3 regions of the Vibrio sp. Vb0667 genome follow, and region 1 is predicted to be linked to each of the others. Evidence: riboswitches for the same ligand, from Rfam matches in the RefSeq annotation. Region 1 holds a riboswitch; each other region holds the start of a gene.
What was found. A riboswitch is a leader RNA that binds a small molecule or an ion and turns the genes downstream of it on or off. The one in region 1 is predicted to bind thiamine pyrophosphate.

Region 1 (6,039 bases):
GGTACACGCTGGTGCAACTCAGTAGGCTTGATGTCCATTATGCGATTCACGCCGTCCGATGCAATGCCGCCAGCTTGCTCAATGAGGAATGCCATAGGGTTACATTCGTAAAGCAGGCGTAGCTTGCCTTGTGGGTGGCTTTGTGTGCTTGGGTAAAGGTAGATACCACCTTTCAGTAGGTTGCGGTGGAAATCAGCAACCAGCGAGCCAATGTAGCGAGAAGTGTATGGGCGACCGTCTTCTGGCACGTTTTCTTGGCAGTACTTGATGTACTTCTTCACCCCTTGAGGGAAACGAATGTAATTACCTTCGTTGATGGAGTAGATCTTACCATCATCAGGAATCATCATGTTTTCATGAGAAAGACAGAAGCTGCCGATAGATGGGTCGTAAGTAAAGCCGTTTACGCCGTTACCAGTTGTGTATACCAACATGGTGGAGGAGCCGTAAATCACGTAGCCCGCAGCCACTTGCTTGTGACCAGGTTGTAGGAAGTCTTCTTCAGTTGGTGGAGTACCGATTGGAGAAACACGACGGTAAATCGAGAAGATAGTACCAACAGAGACGTTCACATCGATGTTAGAAGAACCATCAAGTGGGTCCATCAGTACTACATATTTGGCGTTTTGGTTGAGTTCTTTATTGAACGCAACTGCTTCGTCTTCTTCTTCACTGGCAACGCCACACACTTGATCACGAGCTTCAAGCGCGGCTTTGAACTTATCGTTCGCGTAAACATCGAGCTTTTGCTGATCTTCACCTTGGACATTTTCCGTGCCTACAGCACCAGTGATATCACCGAGACCCGCTGCGTTGATTTCGCGGTTAACGATTTTTGCAGCTAAACGAATGGAGGCTAAAAGGGATGATAGATCACCGCTAGCGTGGGGGAAATCCGCTTGTTTTTCGACAATGAACTCGCCTAGGGTGCGCAGTCCTGACATGGTTAATCCTTACATTTTCATTTTATTGGGGGTAGTGCGCAAGTGAGCATCTCTTTATGAATGTTAAACGATTGCGCTGGATGTAAGTTTAAGTCGCAGATCTTTTTAATGGTAATGAAGTAACTGTTTGAGATCTCAATTTATTTGTAGACTTGTTTGAGGGATTCATCAGTAAGCAAGAGGTTGTACAGTCTGTGTTCAACCTTGTCATATTTGTGAAAGGGACTGCAAGAAGAAGGCTAAAGTCACTCGCTTTTCAGGCGGTAATCGCGATAATGAAAGCATTAAAAAACGCATTACAAGGTTTAGTTTATGCACATTCATATCTTGGGTATCTGTGGCACATTTATGGGCGGCGCAGCGATTCTAGCGCGCCAATTAGGACATAAAGTCACTGGTTCTGATGCCAACGTTTATCCGCCAATGAGCACACTGCTTGAGTCTCAAGGTATTGAAATTATTGAAGGCTTTGACCCGTCTCAACTCGACCCTCAACCAGATCTTGTGGTGATTGGTAATGCGATGAGCCGTGGCAACCCTTGTGTCGAGCATGTGCTCAACACTAACATGCGTTACACCTCTGGCCCGCAGTGGCTCAACGAGTTTTTGCTGCATGATCGTTGGGTATTGGCGGTATCGGGTACACATGGGAAAACGACCACGTCGAGCATGCTTGCTTGGATACTTGAAGATTGTGGTTATCAACCGGGTTTCTTAGTCGGTGGGGTACTCGGTAACTTCGGAGTGTCTGCTCGTTTGGGTGAAAGTATGTTTTTTGTCGTTGAAGCGGACGAATATGACAGTGCTTTTTTCGATAAGCGTTCTAAGTTTGTGCATTACCATCCTCGCACTTTAATCATGAACAATCTTGAGTTTGATCATGCTGATATCTTCGATGATCTAGAAGCGATCAAGCGCCAATTCCATCATTTAGTGCGAACTGTACCGGGCAATGGATTGATCTTAGCGCCGAGAAAAGATCAGGCGTTAGCGGATGTATTAGAGCGTGGCTGCTGGACTGAAAAACAGTTCTCTGGTGAGAATGGTGACTGGCAAGCGCACAAATTAGTGCTTGATGGCTCAAAATTTGACGTTGCGTTGCAAGGCGAGAAGGTTGGTACCGTCGAATGGAATTTGGTGGGTGACCACAATGTGGATAATGCGCTGATGGCAATCGCTGCTGCACGACATGTTGGAGTCACTCCGGATCTTGCTTGCCAAGTATTAGGGCGTTTCATCAATACCAAGCGCCGTTTAGAGCTGAAAGGTGAAGAACAAGGTGTGACGGTTTACGATGATTTTGCGCATCACCCAACGGCAATTGAACTTACTGTCGGTGGTTTGCGTAACAAGGTAGGTGAAAAACGCATCCTAGCAGTGTTAGAGCCGCGTTCTGCCACCATGAAGCGTGGCGTACACAAAAACACACTTGCAGAGTCACTACACAGTGCAGATGAAGTCTTCTTGTTCCAGCCAGATAATATCGAGTGGTCTGTGCAAGACATTGCCGACCAATGCACACAGCCAGCGTTTGTCGATGCGGATATAGATAACTTTGTAGCCAAGATCGTCGAACGTGCGCGACCAGGTGACCAAATTCTAGTCATGAGCAACGGTGGCTTTGGTGGTATTCACGGAAAACTTCTTGAGCAGTTAAAACAAAAAGCCTGATTGATATGCAAAACAAAACACAACCCTCTCATAAAAAAGCCATCACGTTGGCATTAACGGGTGCTTCTGGTGCTCCCTACGGCCTTCGTCTTTTAGAATGCTTGGTTGCGGCGGATTATCATGTCTACGTTCTGATTTCTTCGGCGGCTCGTGTTGTGATGGCAACCGAGCATAATCTTAAGCTACCAAGTGGCCCAGAAGCGGCGCAGCAAGCATTGGTAGAGCACCTGAACTGCAATCGAAATAACATCACCGTTTGCGGTAAAGATGATTGGTTCTCGCCGGTTGCGTCTGGTTCTGCTGCACCAAAGCAAATGGTGGTTTGCCCATGTTCTGCGGGAAGCGTTGCAGCCATAGCACACGGTATGTCGGACAACTTGATCGAACGGGCCGCTGATGTGGTAATGAAAGAGCGCGGGCAGCTGTTGCTCGTGGTTCGTGAAACGCCATTTTCAACGCTACATCTGGAGAACATGCACAAGCTATCGCAAATGGGCGTCACCATCATGCCAGCGGCCCCGGGCTTCTACCATCAGCCAAAGAGCATTGAAGACTTAGTGGATTTTATGGTGGCGAGAATTCTCGACCACTTAGGTATTGAGCAAGGTTTGGTGCCTCGTTGGGGCTATGACCAGCGCTCGTGAGCTGATTGTGTAACCACTCAAATACCTTTACAATCCATCCAACTCATCGGGGAGCAAACCCATTTTGCATTGAGTCAATCAATGCATTTGGGCGCTGAGACCTAAGTGCTTTACTAGGGACCCGTATTACCTGAACCAGATAATGCTGGCGTAGGAATTGAGTCTGGATATTGGAAATCCTTAATAGCCGCCTCAAACCCTGTGCCGCTCAACTTATTTCTCTGAAATACTCATGGAGAGCGAGCAGTGAAAACCACTCTAAATCTGATTGCCTTAGCTGCAATCACCTCTACTTCAGCGTTTGCCGCTGAAAACACATTAACCATCTATACCTACGACTCTTTTGCCGCAGATTGGGGGCCGGGTCCTAAAATCGAGCAAGCTTTTGAAGCAAAATGTGGCTGTGACGTTAACTTCGTGGCATTAGACGATGGTGTGTCGATCCTGAATCGTCTTCGTCTTGAAGGCGGTAATAGCAAAGCCGACATCGTGTTAGGTTTGGATAACAATCTGATGGCAGAAGCGAAGAAAACCGGTCTGCTTGCCGAGCACAATGTGGATACGGCTAACACAGTGTTACCAAACGGTTGGAGTGACACGACGTTTGTACCGTACGATTACGGCTACTTCGCGTTTGTGTACAACAAAGAGAAACTGGCTAATCCGCCGAAAAGCATGAAAGAGCTGGTGGAAACGCGCGACGATCTGAAAGTGATTTACCAAGATCCGCGGACTTCAACGCCGGGCCAAGGCTTAATGCTATGGATGAAATCTATTTATGGCGACGATGTGACGCAAGCGTGGCAGAAGCTAGCGAGCAAAACCGTAACGGTCACGAAAGGTTGGTCTGAGGCGTATTCTATGTTCCTCAATGGTGAGTCCGATTTAGTGCTTTCTTACACCACTTCACCTGCGTACCACTTAATTGCGGAAAACGATTCGAAGTTTGCTACGGCGAGTTTTGCTGAAGGCCACTACATGCAAGTTGAAGTCGCCGCCAAAGTGAAAGGGGCAAAAAATTCAGAACTTGCTGATCAATTTATGAGTTTCATTTTAAGTGATGAGTTCCAATCGGCGATGCCAACGGGTAACTGGATGTACCCAGTCACTGACGTTGAGTTACCTAAAGGTTTTGAAACTTTGAGTGTTCCAAGCAAGTCGTTGAGCTTTAGTGCTGATGAAGTGGCAAAAATGCGTAAGTCTTGGATTCGCGAATGGCAAAGCGCATTGACGTTTTAGCTGACGTTTCCACCCTCATCTGAATGAGATAGGTTTTACCTTTGAATTCTGTTCCAAAAATAGGTTTAGGGGTCGCGATGATCATCGCGACCTTTGTTATTTCTGCCCTAGGTGCTTTGATTGTTCAAGCCCCTTCACTTGATGTGTCTGTGGTATGGGGCGACCCGTACTATCAACATGTCACCAAGTTCAGTTTCTACCAAGCGTTTCTTTCCACATTGCTCAGTGTTGGCTTTGCCATTCCAGTAGCGCACGCACTTTCGCGTCGCCAATTTATTGGTAAATCATTACTGCTTAAGCTGTTTGCATCGACACTGGTTTTGCCGGTTTTGGTTGGTGTTTTTGGGCTGTTAGCGATTTATGGCAACAGTGGTTTGTTGGCGCAGTGGTTGCAAAGTTTCGACACTAAACTGCCATTCTCTATTTACGGTTTGAACGGCATTTTACTCGCCCATGTGTTCTTTAATTTACCTTACGCGGCACGATTGCTTCTGCAAGCCTTGGAGTCTATTCCTGCCGAGCAGCATAAGCTTTGCGCGCATCTTGGGATGAGCCATTGGGATAAGTTTCGTTGGGTAGAATGGCCGCGTTTAAGGCAGCAGCTTCCCCACGTTTGTGGGTTGGTGTTTATGTTGTGCTTTACCAGTTTTGCCACTGTAATGGCGTTGGGGGGCGGGCCAAAATCCACCACCATTGAATTGGCCATTTACCAAGCGATTAAGTTTGATTTTGATTTACAAGCTGGGGCGTTATTGGCGCTGTGGCAGATGCTGTTATGTGGACTGCTTGCTATTGGAGTGCAGAAGTTAACAAGGCCTGTTTCTATCAGTGCTGGAAGCACATCGGTACAGCAATATTTAACGAAGGATCATGGGTGGTCAAAAGCTTGGGATAGCTTTTGGATCATAGGTGCCTTTTTACTGGTAATACCGCCGTTATTGATGGTGTTACTGAGTGGCATCAACCAACAAGTTTGGACAGTATTAACCGATGAGCGTTTTTGGTCTGCGCTATTGAACTCCCTCAAAGTCGCCTGTGTCGCTAGCGCGCTTGCGGTCGCTGCAGGGGTGTCCATACTATTGACCAGTCGCCGTTGGCGGTTGCAGTACAAAAACACGCGAGCCGATCAGATTGAGTTAATCGGCACCGTTATTTTGGTGACTCCAGGTCTGGTGATTAGCACCGGTTTATTCTTACTACTGCGCGCATTTACCGATGTTTTTAGCTTGGCATTTTTTGTCGTGATTTTGGTGAACGGTTTGATGGCTTTGCCTTACGTGATCAAAACGCTAGCGCAGCCAATGCTGCACATTGAACAACAGTATCAGTATGTATGTGCCAGCTTAGGCATGCGTGGCTGGCAACGGTTTAAAGTGGTGGAGTGGCAGGCGCTACGCAAGCCGTTTGCACATGCGTTTGCGATCAGCTTTATGTTTGCGATTGGCGATTTAAGTGCTATTGCGTTGTTTGGCGGACAAGAGTTCCGCACTTTACCTCTGTATTTATTCCAGCTGCTTGGCAGCTATCAGATGGACGCAGCT
Region 2 (6,039 bases), on a different contig from region 1:
TTTTACTTCTGACGCACTGCTGTTACCTGTCGCAATCACTTTGTGATTTGCTGATACGTCTAGGCTCGATTTTGCACCACGAGCAGCACTTGCTGTCGAGACTGCGCCCAAGTAACTTGCGGTCTGGCTGTTGTGTAGCAAGGTTTTCAACTCACCATTAGCAATCATCACATTGTCTTGAGTAGCAAAGCCTTCACTATCAAAACTTGCGATTGCCATACCATTTGGCATGTAAGCCGTATCAGTAAAGGTAATTAAATCACTCGCAACACGTTGACCAAGCTTGTCACCCAGTGGCGTAATGCCTTTCATCGCGCTTACGCCAGAGAAAGCACTGCCGAAAGCACCGAATAAACTTGCTAGCGCATTGATGTGGAAGATAGCAGGGTAGTTACCCGTCGCAACCGGTGCGCCTTCAAGAAGATCGCGAGCAAGGTTGTAGCCACCCTCGATACAGTAAGCTGGATTCAACTCATCAAAACGGCGACCCAGTGACATTCTACCCGCCATTGACTGTTTGCCGTCTTTTTCAAACAAGGTATACGCGTAACAAGTGAACGAGCGCTCGAAGTGTTGACACAATGTGCCTTGAGTATTGGCAATGATCAGTTGTGTTTCGCCATCGCTGTAACCATTGTAAGGTGCGCTAGAGGCGTGAGGCAGAGCCACTACGCCTTGCTCAAGAGCGAGAGACAGTTCGATTTTTTCGTCAACAGAAGTTGTATCTTCTTGCGCAATCTCAGCAACATCAGTCGCGATTTGACTGTTCACGCAACTAATCGTCTGATGTTCATCTTGCTTGGAAAAGCGAGCGCTTTGCAGTGCGTTGGTCAGCATCAAATCCAAGCTTGGTTGCTCTAACGACTCAGAATAGCTTGTTGCAACACGCGCATCTTTCACAACACGAACACCCAGAACTTGGCTTGAGCTTACTTTGTACTCATCCAGCTTTCCTTGGTTCGCTTTCAAAGAAAAGCTACTGTTACGGTTTACAATGACGTCCGCTTCTGCACCTTGGCGTTTTGCTTCTGATAGGACGTAATCAACCGCATTAAGAAGTTGTTGTTCTTGGCTCATTAGTTACCGCCTCCTACCAGAATGTTATCTACTTTCAGCGTTGGCTGACCGACAGTTGTTGGTACTGAACCACTCACGGAACCACACATGCCCGGCGCAAGCGCCATGTCTTTGCCGACCATGCTGATTTCTTTCAACACTTTTGGACCCGTGCTGATCAGCGTTGCTGTTTTCAGAGGCTTGGTGATTTTGCCATTTTCAATGAGGTAGGCTTCACGAACAGCAAAGTTAAACTCCCCCGTACCCGGTTGAACAGAGCCACCGCCCATCTTCTTCGCATAGATACCACGTTCGATGCCTGCCAGCATGTCATTAAGTGAATGCTCGCCCTCTTCGATAAAGGTGTTACGCATGCGCGAGGTTGGTGCGAACTTGTAGTTTTGACGACGACCAGAACCCGTAGGCTCATAACCTGTCTTCATGCCACCCATTTTATCGACCATGAAGCTGGTTAGCTTACCGTCTTTGATCAGTTGAGTGCGCTGAGTCTTCATACCTTCATCATCAATGTGAATCGAGCCCCATTCGTTGGTCATGGTGCCATCATCGACTGCATTCACTGCGGTGTGAGCAACCATTTCGCCCATCTTGTCGTGGAAGACTGATGCTTTCTTCGCAACTGAAGTGGTTTCTAGCAAGTGACCACATGCTTCATGGAAGATAACGCCGCCAAAGCCGTTACCAATCACCACCGGCATTTCACCCGATGGACAAGCATCCGCGCCAAGTTTTACTAACGCTTGCTGCGCGATAGTTTGACCTAGCTCTTTGGCATCAAGCTGTTCACTGAATTCCCAACCAGCAAGAGCGCCAGGACCTTCCATACCAGAAGACTGCTCATTACCTTTTTGCGCGACAGTGTTACCAGCAACACGAATGTAGTGGCGAGTATCGTCAACGTGTAGACCTTCTGAGTTGAAGATAGACACTTGTTGCTCGCGCTGAAGAACGCTGCCAATAAACTGGCTGATATGCTCACTCTCAGCACGTGCGGCTTGGTCAACTTTCAATAGAAACGCGATTTTTGAATCTAGGTTAGCATCCTTACTTAGCGACATGCGGCAACCATGTTGGATTGGGTAGCGGTTCAAATTCAAAGAACCCGCTGACGCGATTTGCTCACGCTTGTCTTTTGCAGCAAGCAGCGAGGTTACGCGCTTTAGTTCGGCTTCATCTGTGCTGTTGGTGTAACCGTAAAGCACCTTATGACCGAAAAAAAGACGAATACCGATACCAAAATCGATACCCGAGTTAACCTTATCCACTTCACCAGATGCGATCTGGACAGTGTTGGTTTGGTGATGTTCAACGAATAGTTCAGCGAAATCAGCCCCCAAAAAGAGTGCATGATCGATCACTGACTTCGCTGTTACAGAATTAAGCATGAAGTCTCCTTGCTCGATGATCGTCTTAGCCTTCCTAATTAACTGTGAAAAAGTTCAACAAAGTTAAATTGGCAACACGTTAAATTTTAACAGTTTTTTAACCTTGTTTTGTGCTAATCCTTGCTTAACGAGACCACGATTATTTATTAAATATTCCAGGTTCTGCTCATTCACCAGAGCGTTGCACTAGTAAATTCCACCCAGCAAACCATTTAGGTGCTTACTTTATCACTCACCTCGCATAATTGAATACTCATTATAATTACGCTCAAAAAACGTATCCCTTCCGCAATGGTCCTGCTATCATCCGAACGAAATAGTCGGGGGGCCACACGACAAGTGTTGGCTGAGATCGAAATTCGAGACCCGTTGAACCTGATTCAGTTAGCACTGACGTAGGGAACTATGCACACTTTGCCTTTCGTCGCCCCTCTTAGGTAAGCGATAGCGATCGAAAAATCGATCTATCTGCAACGGTCAAAGTCAGTTCCTATACGTCTTGTAGTAGGAGCGACCATGACGCAGCAATCACAACCTCATTCACATCACACGCCAGCCTTGCCTACCCCTATCGTATTGACCATCGCGGGCTCAGACAGTGGTGGCGGTGCAGGTATTCAAGCCGACATCAAAGCGATGTCCGCAACCGGCAGTTTTGCTTGCTCGGTAATCACGGCGATTACTTCGCAAAATACCCAAGGCGTTTCTGCGATTTTCCCCATTCCTCTCGACCATGTAGAGAGCCAACTTGATGCAGTATTTACCGACCTCAACATCGTTGCAGTCAAAGTGGGCATGCTGGCAGATTCCAACATCATCAAAGTCGTTGCAGACAAAATTAAACAATACCAGCCAAAACACCTCGTGATTGACCCTGTGATGGTGGCCACCAGCGGCGATCTATTACTGGAACAGTCGGCAATCAGCACTTTAAAAGAAGAATTGATTCCGCTCGCAGACATCATTACCCCTAACCTACCCGAAGGCGCAGCATTGACGGGTAAGCCAATGCCTCAATCAGAATCTGAAATGAACGATATGATTACCGACCTTCGTGCGCTTGGAGCCAAAGCTATTCTGCTCAAAGGAGGTCACCTTGAAGAAAATGAAAACAGCAACGATCTGCTTATCATGCAAGACAGTGCCGAGTTAATTAGCGCCAAGCGATTTCCAACCAAAAACACTCATGGCACAGGCTGTACACTTTCTTCCGCCATTGCGTCTTATCTTGGCCAAGGCAACAATCTGCACAAAGCGGTGCACCTTGGTAAGCAGTACATCAGCCAAGCTATCGCGCACGCTGATGAACTGGATGTCGGTAAAGGTCACGGCCCTGTGAACCACTTTTTTGCGGGTCATACTTATGTTCGCTAACGCGATTGGCATTCAGCTTTCCGATGCTAGCCTGCGATACAAAGATAGCCAAACACCGACTTTAGCAGGAATGAACATGACCATTCCCGTCGGTAAATGGACGGTATTACTCGGACGAAGTGGCTGCGGGAAAACCACAATATTGCGTTACTTAGCTGGCCTACTGGATGACCAAGTTGACTGGCATGGCGAACTCATCACAACGGATGGCGCTGCACTGCATGACCGTATCGCTTACATGGCTCAGCAGGATTTATTGCTACCGTGGTTGAATGTGTTAGACAACGTCTGCCTCAGTTCTCGATTTTCTCAAGAGCAAGCACCAGAGCAAAATAGACAACGTGCACTGGCTTTACTAAACCAAGTAAAACTCGCCGATTACGCGGATGCTAAGCCAACTCAGCTCTCTGGCGGCATGAGACAACGTGTTGCCCTTGCTCGCACTCTGATGCAAGACAAGCCTCTGGTTCTGATGGATGAGCCTTTCTCTGCGTTGGACGCGGTTACTCGCCATAAGTTGCAGACCTTGTCTGCCGAATTACTGAAAGATAAGACCGTTGTTCTTATTACCCACGACCCACAAGAAGCGGTGCGATTAGCTCACCAACTCTATGTACTGCAAGGTACGCCTGCGCAAGCTCAGCACTTGGTTGTTCCGGATTCCAAGCCACCACGAGTTCTCGATGGAGAGTGCGCCGCGCTTCAACAAGCGATTTTGGATCAATTGGAGAAAGACTATGAGTGATATGACTCAGTACAACTCCGTTTCGGCACGTATTGGTAAAAAAGAACGCGTGACCCATCAAGCTCTGCGCTTGGTAATCAGCACTGCGGTGATCTTGGGATTGTGGCAGTTGGTTGTGGTGGTATTCGACATGCCAGGCTTCATCTTACCTTCACCAATTGAAGTGCTGGATAGATTGGTCACTCGTTACGATATCCTGCTCAAACATACTTGGGTTACTGCGCAAGAGATCTTACTTGGCTTGGCGCTTGGATTATCGATGGGTTTGCTGTTCGCATTGCAAATGCTGATGTTTGAGCCGCTGAAGCGTTGGTTACTGCCTATTCTGATTGCTAGCCAAGCGATCCCTGTGTTCGCCATCGCGCCAGTGCTCATGCTTTGGCTGGGTTACGGTATTGCATCGAAAGTCGTCATGGCAGCGATCATCATCTTTTTCCCCGTCACGACATGTTGCTATGACGGCTTACGCAATACACCAACAGGTTACCTCGATCTTGCCAAGACCATGGGCGCGTCGAAATGGCAGCTACTTCGTCATATTCAATTGCCAGCCGCGCTACCAACGTTAGCTTCAGGTATTCGTGTTGCCGTCGTTATTGCGCCAATTGGAGCAGTGGTCGGTGAGTGGGTAGGTTCAAGTGAAGGCTTGGGTTATCTGATGCTCCAAGCTAACGCTCGCATGATCATTGACGAGATGTTTGCGGCGCTGTTTATCCTCGCCGTGCTGTCTATCTCACTCTACTTCATCACCGATAAATTATTGAAAAAAGCCATCCCTTGGGAAAGCAAGTAATTACAGAAAATAACCAAAGAAAATTGGGAAAGAAAAGGAAGAACCCCGTGAATAAAAACAAACTTGTGAGCGCTGCTGCTCTACTCGCTTCAGTGGTATCAACCAACGTGCTTGCAGCTGAAAAAGAGATGACACTGATGTTGGATTGGTTCGTCAATCCAAACCATGGTCCTATCGTGATTGCCAAAGAGCGCGGTTACTTCAAAGAACAAGGTTTGAAGGTCAACATTCAAGAGCCTGCAGATCCAAGTACGCCACCTAAGTTGGTCGCTGCTGGCAAGGTCGACATGGCGATTTCTTACCAGCCAAGCCTAACTATCGATGTCGCGGCGGGTTTGCCATTAATCCGCTCTGCGACTTTGATTGCTACGCCACTCAACACGCTGATGGTGTTGGACAACGGTAAGAATGAAAACCTTGGCGACTTAAAAGGTAAGAAGATCGGTATTGCGATCGCAGGCAACGAAGAAGCAACAATCGGCACTATGTTAGCTCAAGAGAATGTGAAGTTTTCTGACGTACAAATCATCAACGTAGGTTGGGCGCTATCTTCGTCTCTTGCGTCTGGCAAGGTGGATGCGATTTGGGGTGGTCTACGTAACTTCGAAACCAACCAACTTGCACTAGAAGGTTATAAAGCTAAAGCCTTCTTCCCTGAAGAACAC
Region 3 (6,039 bases), on a different contig from region 1:
GTTATCGGTGCAGTCGAGCACCACATCTGCTAGCATCACTTCAAGCTGCAGCTGTGCTTTGTCTAATCGCTTATTGAGAGCACGAACTTGGACCATAGAATTAAGTTCAGTGAGTTGCTTTACAGTCGCTTTTGTTTTCGCAACTTGGAGGTCTTGTTCACGATAAATGATCTGACGTTGTAGGTTACTGCTATCAACTTCATCGTCATCAACAACAACCAATTTACCAACACCCGCTGATGCCAAGTACAAACTCGCAGCACTTCCTAACCCACCACAACCGATGATCAGCACATTCGATTTACTCAACCGCTCTTGCCCAACTTCGGCAATTTCTGGCAGAGCGACTTGACGTTGATAGCGAAGGAACTGCTTATCCGTCAGCATGCTCGCCTCTCTTGGTATCCACCAATTTACTATTCTGATCAGTAAACGTTAGCTGTCTTTCCTTCATCAGTTGTACGAAGAACTCGATGACCGACTGAGGTGATTCTGCCAACGTAATCGCTCGCACAACTGCCAAACTAGAAACACCTGTTTGCCAAACTTGGTCTGCATTAGATTGGTCAATGCCACCAATCGCGACCGTCGGAAAGCCAAGCACATAGTCACTACCTGCTTTGTCTTTTGCAGGACGGAAAACCGACTCTGTGTTTGTATAAGGAATGCTATCAATCAGCTTTTGATACAGAGCCAAGCGCACCAAACCTTGTGGTTTCGATGGCATCTGTTTAGTGGTGGTTGGAAAAATATGCCCTAGCGCGATGTAACTAGGATGAATTTGTACGATGCGCAGTAGCTCATAATAACCATGAGTAGAAAGACCAAGACGAATGCCGGCTTTAGTTAGCTGAGCCAAATTCGATTCTTCTATGTCTTCTTGTCCCAGGTGAACGCCATAAGCGCCATGCTTGATTGCCAACTGCCAGTAGTCATTTATAAACACTTGTGCTTGATACTGACGACCTAGCTCAATTGCTCGAATGATCTGTTGTTCTAAATCGGCTTGTTGTGGGTTCTTTATTCGCAGTTGAATAGTGTTGATGCCTAGTGGCAGTAGACGCTCAATCCAAGCAACATCATCAACGACTGGATAGAGCCCTAGACTTTGCTTAGTTAGAGTTGGAAAGCTAACGCTCTCACCTTGTGCAGACCAACCAACTTGAATATCGAGTCGGTTATCCTCCAGTACAGGTGTGGGGAAATCATCAAATTGGTCAGCCCACTGAGTAGATCGTCCCTCATCAAGGTTGTCATTCAACAGTGTTTCACGTGAAACATTCGCTTGTTGAGTTAGGATTCCTCGAGCAAGTGTTAACGCATCTTCGATAGGAAAATCGAGTACTGTCAGCGTTACTATCCAAGCAAGGTGATGTTCAGGATCGAACATTGCGTTGAATTTGGACTTAACGGAAAGCGCTCTCACTTCGTTGTTAATTGGGTGACGCCAGATATCAAGCTGAAGCACTTTCTCCTTTTCATTGGATACCTGAGTATCAGCAATACCAATATAAATCGCTTTCGACGGTTGCTTAGCACACGCTTCTACCGACAAAGCAGAACGGTAATAGAGCACAAATGAACTCTCATGCTCAGAGTCATAATCATCAATGAGATCAGTCGTTATGTGTGTGGTCTGTTGGCCGCGAACAAGCTGAATAGATTGAGTTGGACTCACACCCAACTCAATGTCTTCGATGCTAAAACCCTGTTCTTTCGCCAACAACAAACATTGCTGAACTAAACCTGTCAGTTCAATCAACGATGACGGAATAAGGATTTTGCTCATTAGTCACTTACCTCGGCATGTGCTGCTGGGTGGTATAGCTCAGAACCTGACTCTCTAAATTCTTGCGATTTCTGACGCATACCCTCAAGAGGGTCATCCAGCATTTTGATTGAGATAGCTTGGTCCGCAGCAACTTGCTCTGTGTCTTTCGCATATTCTCGAACCTCTTGCGAGATCTTCATCGAGCAGAACTTTGGCCCGCACATCGAACAGAAGTGAGCAACTTTTCCAGACTCTTGAGGCAAGGTTTCGTCATGGAAAGCGCGCGCGGTATCTGGATCGAGTGACAAGTTGAATTGGTCTTCCCAGCGGAACTCGAAGCGAGCTTTAGAAAGCGCGTTATCACGAACTTGTGCACCAGGATGTCCCTTCGCCAAATCCGCGGCGTGCGCAGCAAGCTTATAAGTGATCATGCCTACTTTCACATCTTCTTTGTTTGGTAAGCCAAGGTGCTCTTTAGGAGTGACGTAGCAAAGCATCGCACAGCCATACCAGCCAATCATGGCAGCGCCAATACCTGAAGTAATATGGTCGTAACCTGGAGCAACGTCTGTCGTCAATGGGCCAAGGGTATAGAAAGGAGCTTCATGGCAGTGCTCTAACTGTTCTTCCATGTTCTCTTTGATCATATGCATTGGAACATGACCAGGGCCTTCAATAATCACCTGTACGTCGTATTCCCACGCAACCTTGGTCAATTCGCCAAGAGTACGAAGCTCTGCAAATTGCGCTTCATCGTTAGCATCAGCAACCGAGCCAGGACGCAGACCATCACCAAGAGATAGTGCGACATCGTACTTAGCACAGATTTCACAGATCTCTCGGAAATGGGTGTATAAGAAGCTTTCTTGGTGGTGCGCTAAACACCATTTCGCGATGATAGAACCACCACGAGAGACGATGCCAGTAACGCGTTTTGCAGTCATTGGCACATAACGAAGTAGTAAACCGGCATGGATAGTAAAGTAGTCAACGCCCTGCTCTGCTTGCTCAATCAGGGTATCGCGCATCACTTCCCAGTTAAGGTTTTCCGCAACACCATTCACTTTCTCAAGCGCTTGATACATTGGTACGGTACCGATCGGAACCGGACTGTTACGTAGAATCCACTCGCGAGTTTCGTGGATGTTACGTCCAGTAGAGAGATCCATAACGGTATCTCCACCCCAACGTGTCGCCCAAACTAGTTTCTCTACTTCTTCTTCAATCGAAGAAGTGACCGATGAGTTACCGATGTTGGCGTTCACTTTGACCAAAAAGTTACGCCCAATGATCATTGGTTCGGATTCTGGGTGGTTGATATTAGAAGGGATAATAGCGCGACCTTCGGCGACTTCTTTACGCACAAACTCTGCAGTAATGTCCTTTGGTAGGTTCGCACCAAAGCTTTGACCCGGATGCTGTTGATTCAGCACTTCATCGCGATACTTGGCACGCCCCATGTTTTCACGCAGCGCGATATATTCCATTTCTGGGGTAATAATACCTTTGCGAGCATAGTGCAATTGGGTCACACAATGGCCATCTTTGGCACGTCGAATACGTGGTAGATTACCGTAACGAAGATCGTCTAGTGTTTCGTCTTCTAAGCGTTCTTTGGTGTACACCGAGCTTACTTCATCAAGTAGCTCAGTATCGGCACGCTCTTCAATCCACCCTTCTCTCAGCTTAGGTAAGCCGCTATAGAGGTCTATGGTGTGCTCTGGATCTGTGTATACACCCGAGGTATCGTAAACGCGTACTGGCTCATTAGGCTCGAAAATAGGCGCTTCTTTTGTGCCTCCAATAAGGCTATCAGCGAGTGATATTTCACGCATTGGCACACGAATATCTGGACGTGAGCCTTCTACGTAGACTTTGCTTGAATTGGGGTACGGTTGTACCGAGAGTGTATCAATGAACTGTTTTGCTTCCAGTCTCGCTTGTTTGCGACTCGACATAGCATTTTTCCTTGCTTTGTTATACTAGATAAAAAGTAATTGGATAAAAATGCTTGGCGGATAGATGCGACAAGAGGAGTCAAATTAAGGCTAGTTAAAGCTTACGATATTTGCCTGTAACAACATTCGACTTTTGATAGATCAACCAGAAAGAACTCCGGTGTGAATATCTTCTCTTGTTCCCTTCGCAGATTCTAATCTGATCAGGTTCAACGGATCCCGAATTAACGGTCTCAGCCTTATGGCACTCCGACAAGTGATGTCAGTATATAAAAACGGCTTGGTGAAACCAAGCCGACCTGTTCAATTTTTAACTACTTTGCTAGCTGCGCATCAATAATTGAAAGCCTATCCACGCAGCTGAAATACTTAACACGACATTCAACAATACGTTCAACCCCATCTTAAAGAAAGCGCCCTGCTGCATAAGCAACACATTATCCATCGAGAAGGTGGAAAACGTCGTTAGTGCCCCTAAAAAACCCAAGCCAATCACTTGTCGCCAAGGTTCCGTTGCCAAAAGTTCATTATCGAAAGCTGCTATCAATAAGCCCATCATAAATGAGCCAACAACGTTAACGGTTAACGTACCATATGGAAAACCACGCCCCAATAAAATGACACAAAGTTCAGAAATTAAGTAACGAGAACATGCACCAAATGCACCACCCAATGCAATAAAACCCAAAACGGATAGTTGTCCCATAATTCCCCCAGAAAAGTTAATGGCGACATTGTAATCAAATTTACGGCAATAGTGATTATACAATCTTAGAATTCAGCAAAGTATAGCGCTTAAAACTTATCAAGATTTTAAAAGTTACAGGAGTCACTTTACTTCGATGTAACCCATCAAACCCGTCTTCATGTGTTCAATTACATGACAATGGTACATCCAACGCCCTGGGTTATCTGCAACAAATGCCGCTTTCGCACTGCCGCTTTTTCCAAGTAAGACCGTATCGGTATGAAACGGTTCGTCGAGTTTTTTGCCATCTAACTCAAGAACCGTAAATGTGTGTCCATGAAGATGAATAGGATGATGATATTGGGTGACGTTCTTTAGGTTGAAGATATAGGTTTTTCCCATCTCCAATGTTGAAAGCGGCGCTGGAATATTATCTTTGCTCATTCCCTCCCAAGCCCGTTTGTTCATCAGCCAGAACTTAGGTATCGCTTTGCCCGATTTATCAGCAGGAGTGATCGCCCCCTCCCACTCAAACACATAATCGATTTGCTCTGCATTTTTCAAATCGAGAGCTGGCACAGGGTTGAGAGGTAACAAAGGCAGTTTCTGGTTGCTCGGCAAGTCAGACTCAACAACGTCAAACTCGCACAAAGGGAATGGGAAGCGTCCTTTCATTTGACGCACATAAACACGTGTTCCAGCCTTCGGAGCAATCAATCCGACATCCAACCTCATTCCTGGACCAATTTTGTGCTGAGTGAGCTTATAAGGCGCTTTAACAGGATTACCATCAATAGCAATAACCCAAGCCTCTGCACCTTCAATAGCGATCGGGTAAGTAATGGTATTATCGACATTAGCAATTCTTAATCGCGTGGTAGCATTCTGCTTCAGCGCATAAACAGGTTCATGCACACCATTGACGCTACTCCACTCTCCGGGAGTCCCCATACGAGCGCTCAAGCGCGGTACCATAAGGTTCTTCCACTGACCTTGTTTGTCTAAATGCCAATGCTTTAGAACGACTTCATGCTCTTCATCAAACTGAACCGGCTCTGCCTCTTCAACGACAATTAGCCCGACTAAGCCCATACCAAGCTGCTTCACACTATTCATATGTGGGTGATACCAAAATGTGCCCGCATCTGGTGGTGTAAATTCATAAACGAATGTTTCACCTGGCATGATAGGCTGCTGGCTCAAGAAAGGGACACCATCCATTTCAATAGGGATTCGCAAGCCATGCCAGTGGATTGTAGTCGGCTCTGAAAGCTTGTTAGTAAACCGAATTATAACTTTCTCGCCTTGGCGACAACGAATCACAGGCGCTGGAATCGAACCATTAAATGCGAGTACGTCTGTGTTAAACCCAGGGACCAATTCTGCAGTAGAAGGTTCTGCAGTGATATCGTATATATATTGCCCCTGCTTATTAGTGCTCCTAGATAGAGAACATGCAGGTAGAACGGCAAGCGCGGAGATTGCTAAGGATGATTGAAGAAAGCGTCGACGAGATATATCCATACATAGTTACTCATTAATCCAGATCGGTTGAGTGTAACTAAATATAAATAGTGATTCCCCTTTATTATTAAAATTTCGGGCCACTGATCATTACAGCT

Region 2: linked by a shared signal. The riboswitch ahead of thiD (bifunctional hydroxymethylpyrimidine kinase/phosphomethylpyrimidine kinase) and the one ahead of thiB (thiamine ABC transporter substrate binding subunit) in region 1 are both predicted to bind thiamine pyrophosphate.
Region 3: linked by a shared signal. The riboswitch ahead of thiC (phosphomethylpyrimidine synthase ThiC) and the one ahead of thiB (thiamine ABC transporter substrate binding subunit) in region 1 are both predicted to bind thiamine pyrophosphate.

Annotation. Positions count from the first base shown of each region.
Region 1 covers NZ_JAWPOL010000008.1:29,361-35,399, reverse strand. Annotated here, with positions in the region: gene fbp (class 1 fructose-bisphosphatase) at 1-944, opposite strand, end outside; gene mpl (UDP-N-acetylmuramate:L-alanyl-gamma-D-glutamyl-meso-diaminopimelate ligase) at 1,257-2,615, shown strand; gene R8269_RS10540 (flavin prenyltransferase UbiX) at 2,621-3,259, shown strand; TPP riboswitch at 3,297-3,433, shown strand; gene thiB (thiamine ABC transporter substrate binding subunit) at 3,506-4,498, shown strand; gene thiP (thiamine/thiamine pyrophosphate ABC transporter permease ThiP) at 4,540-6,039, shown strand, end outside.
Region 2 covers NZ_JAWPOL010000040.1:2,141-8,179, forward strand. Annotated here, with positions in the region: gene R8269_RS21455 (TldD/PmbA family protein) at 1-1,077, opposite strand, end outside; gene R8269_RS21460 (TldD/PmbA family protein) at 1,077-2,462, opposite strand; TPP riboswitch at 2,774-2,881, shown strand; gene thiD (bifunctional hydroxymethylpyrimidine kinase/phosphomethylpyrimidine kinase) at 2,979-3,836, shown strand; gene R8269_RS21470 (ABC transporter ATP-binding protein) at 3,826-4,581, shown strand; partial or broken gene R8269_RS21475 (ABC transporter permease) at 4,649-5,374, shown strand; gene R8269_RS21480 (ABC transporter substrate-binding protein) at 5,422-6,039, shown strand, end outside.
Region 3 covers NZ_JAWPOL010000036.1:32,044-38,082, forward strand. Annotated here, with positions in the region: gene R8269_RS20940 (HesA/MoeB/ThiF family protein) at 1-387, opposite strand, end outside; gene R8269_RS20945 (thiamine phosphate synthase) at 374-1,789, opposite strand; gene thiC (phosphomethylpyrimidine synthase ThiC) at 1,789-3,729, opposite strand; TPP riboswitch at 3,893-3,991, opposite strand; gene crcB (fluoride efflux transporter CrcB) at 4,052-4,435, opposite strand; gene R8269_RS20960 (multicopper oxidase family protein) at 4,559-5,941, opposite strand.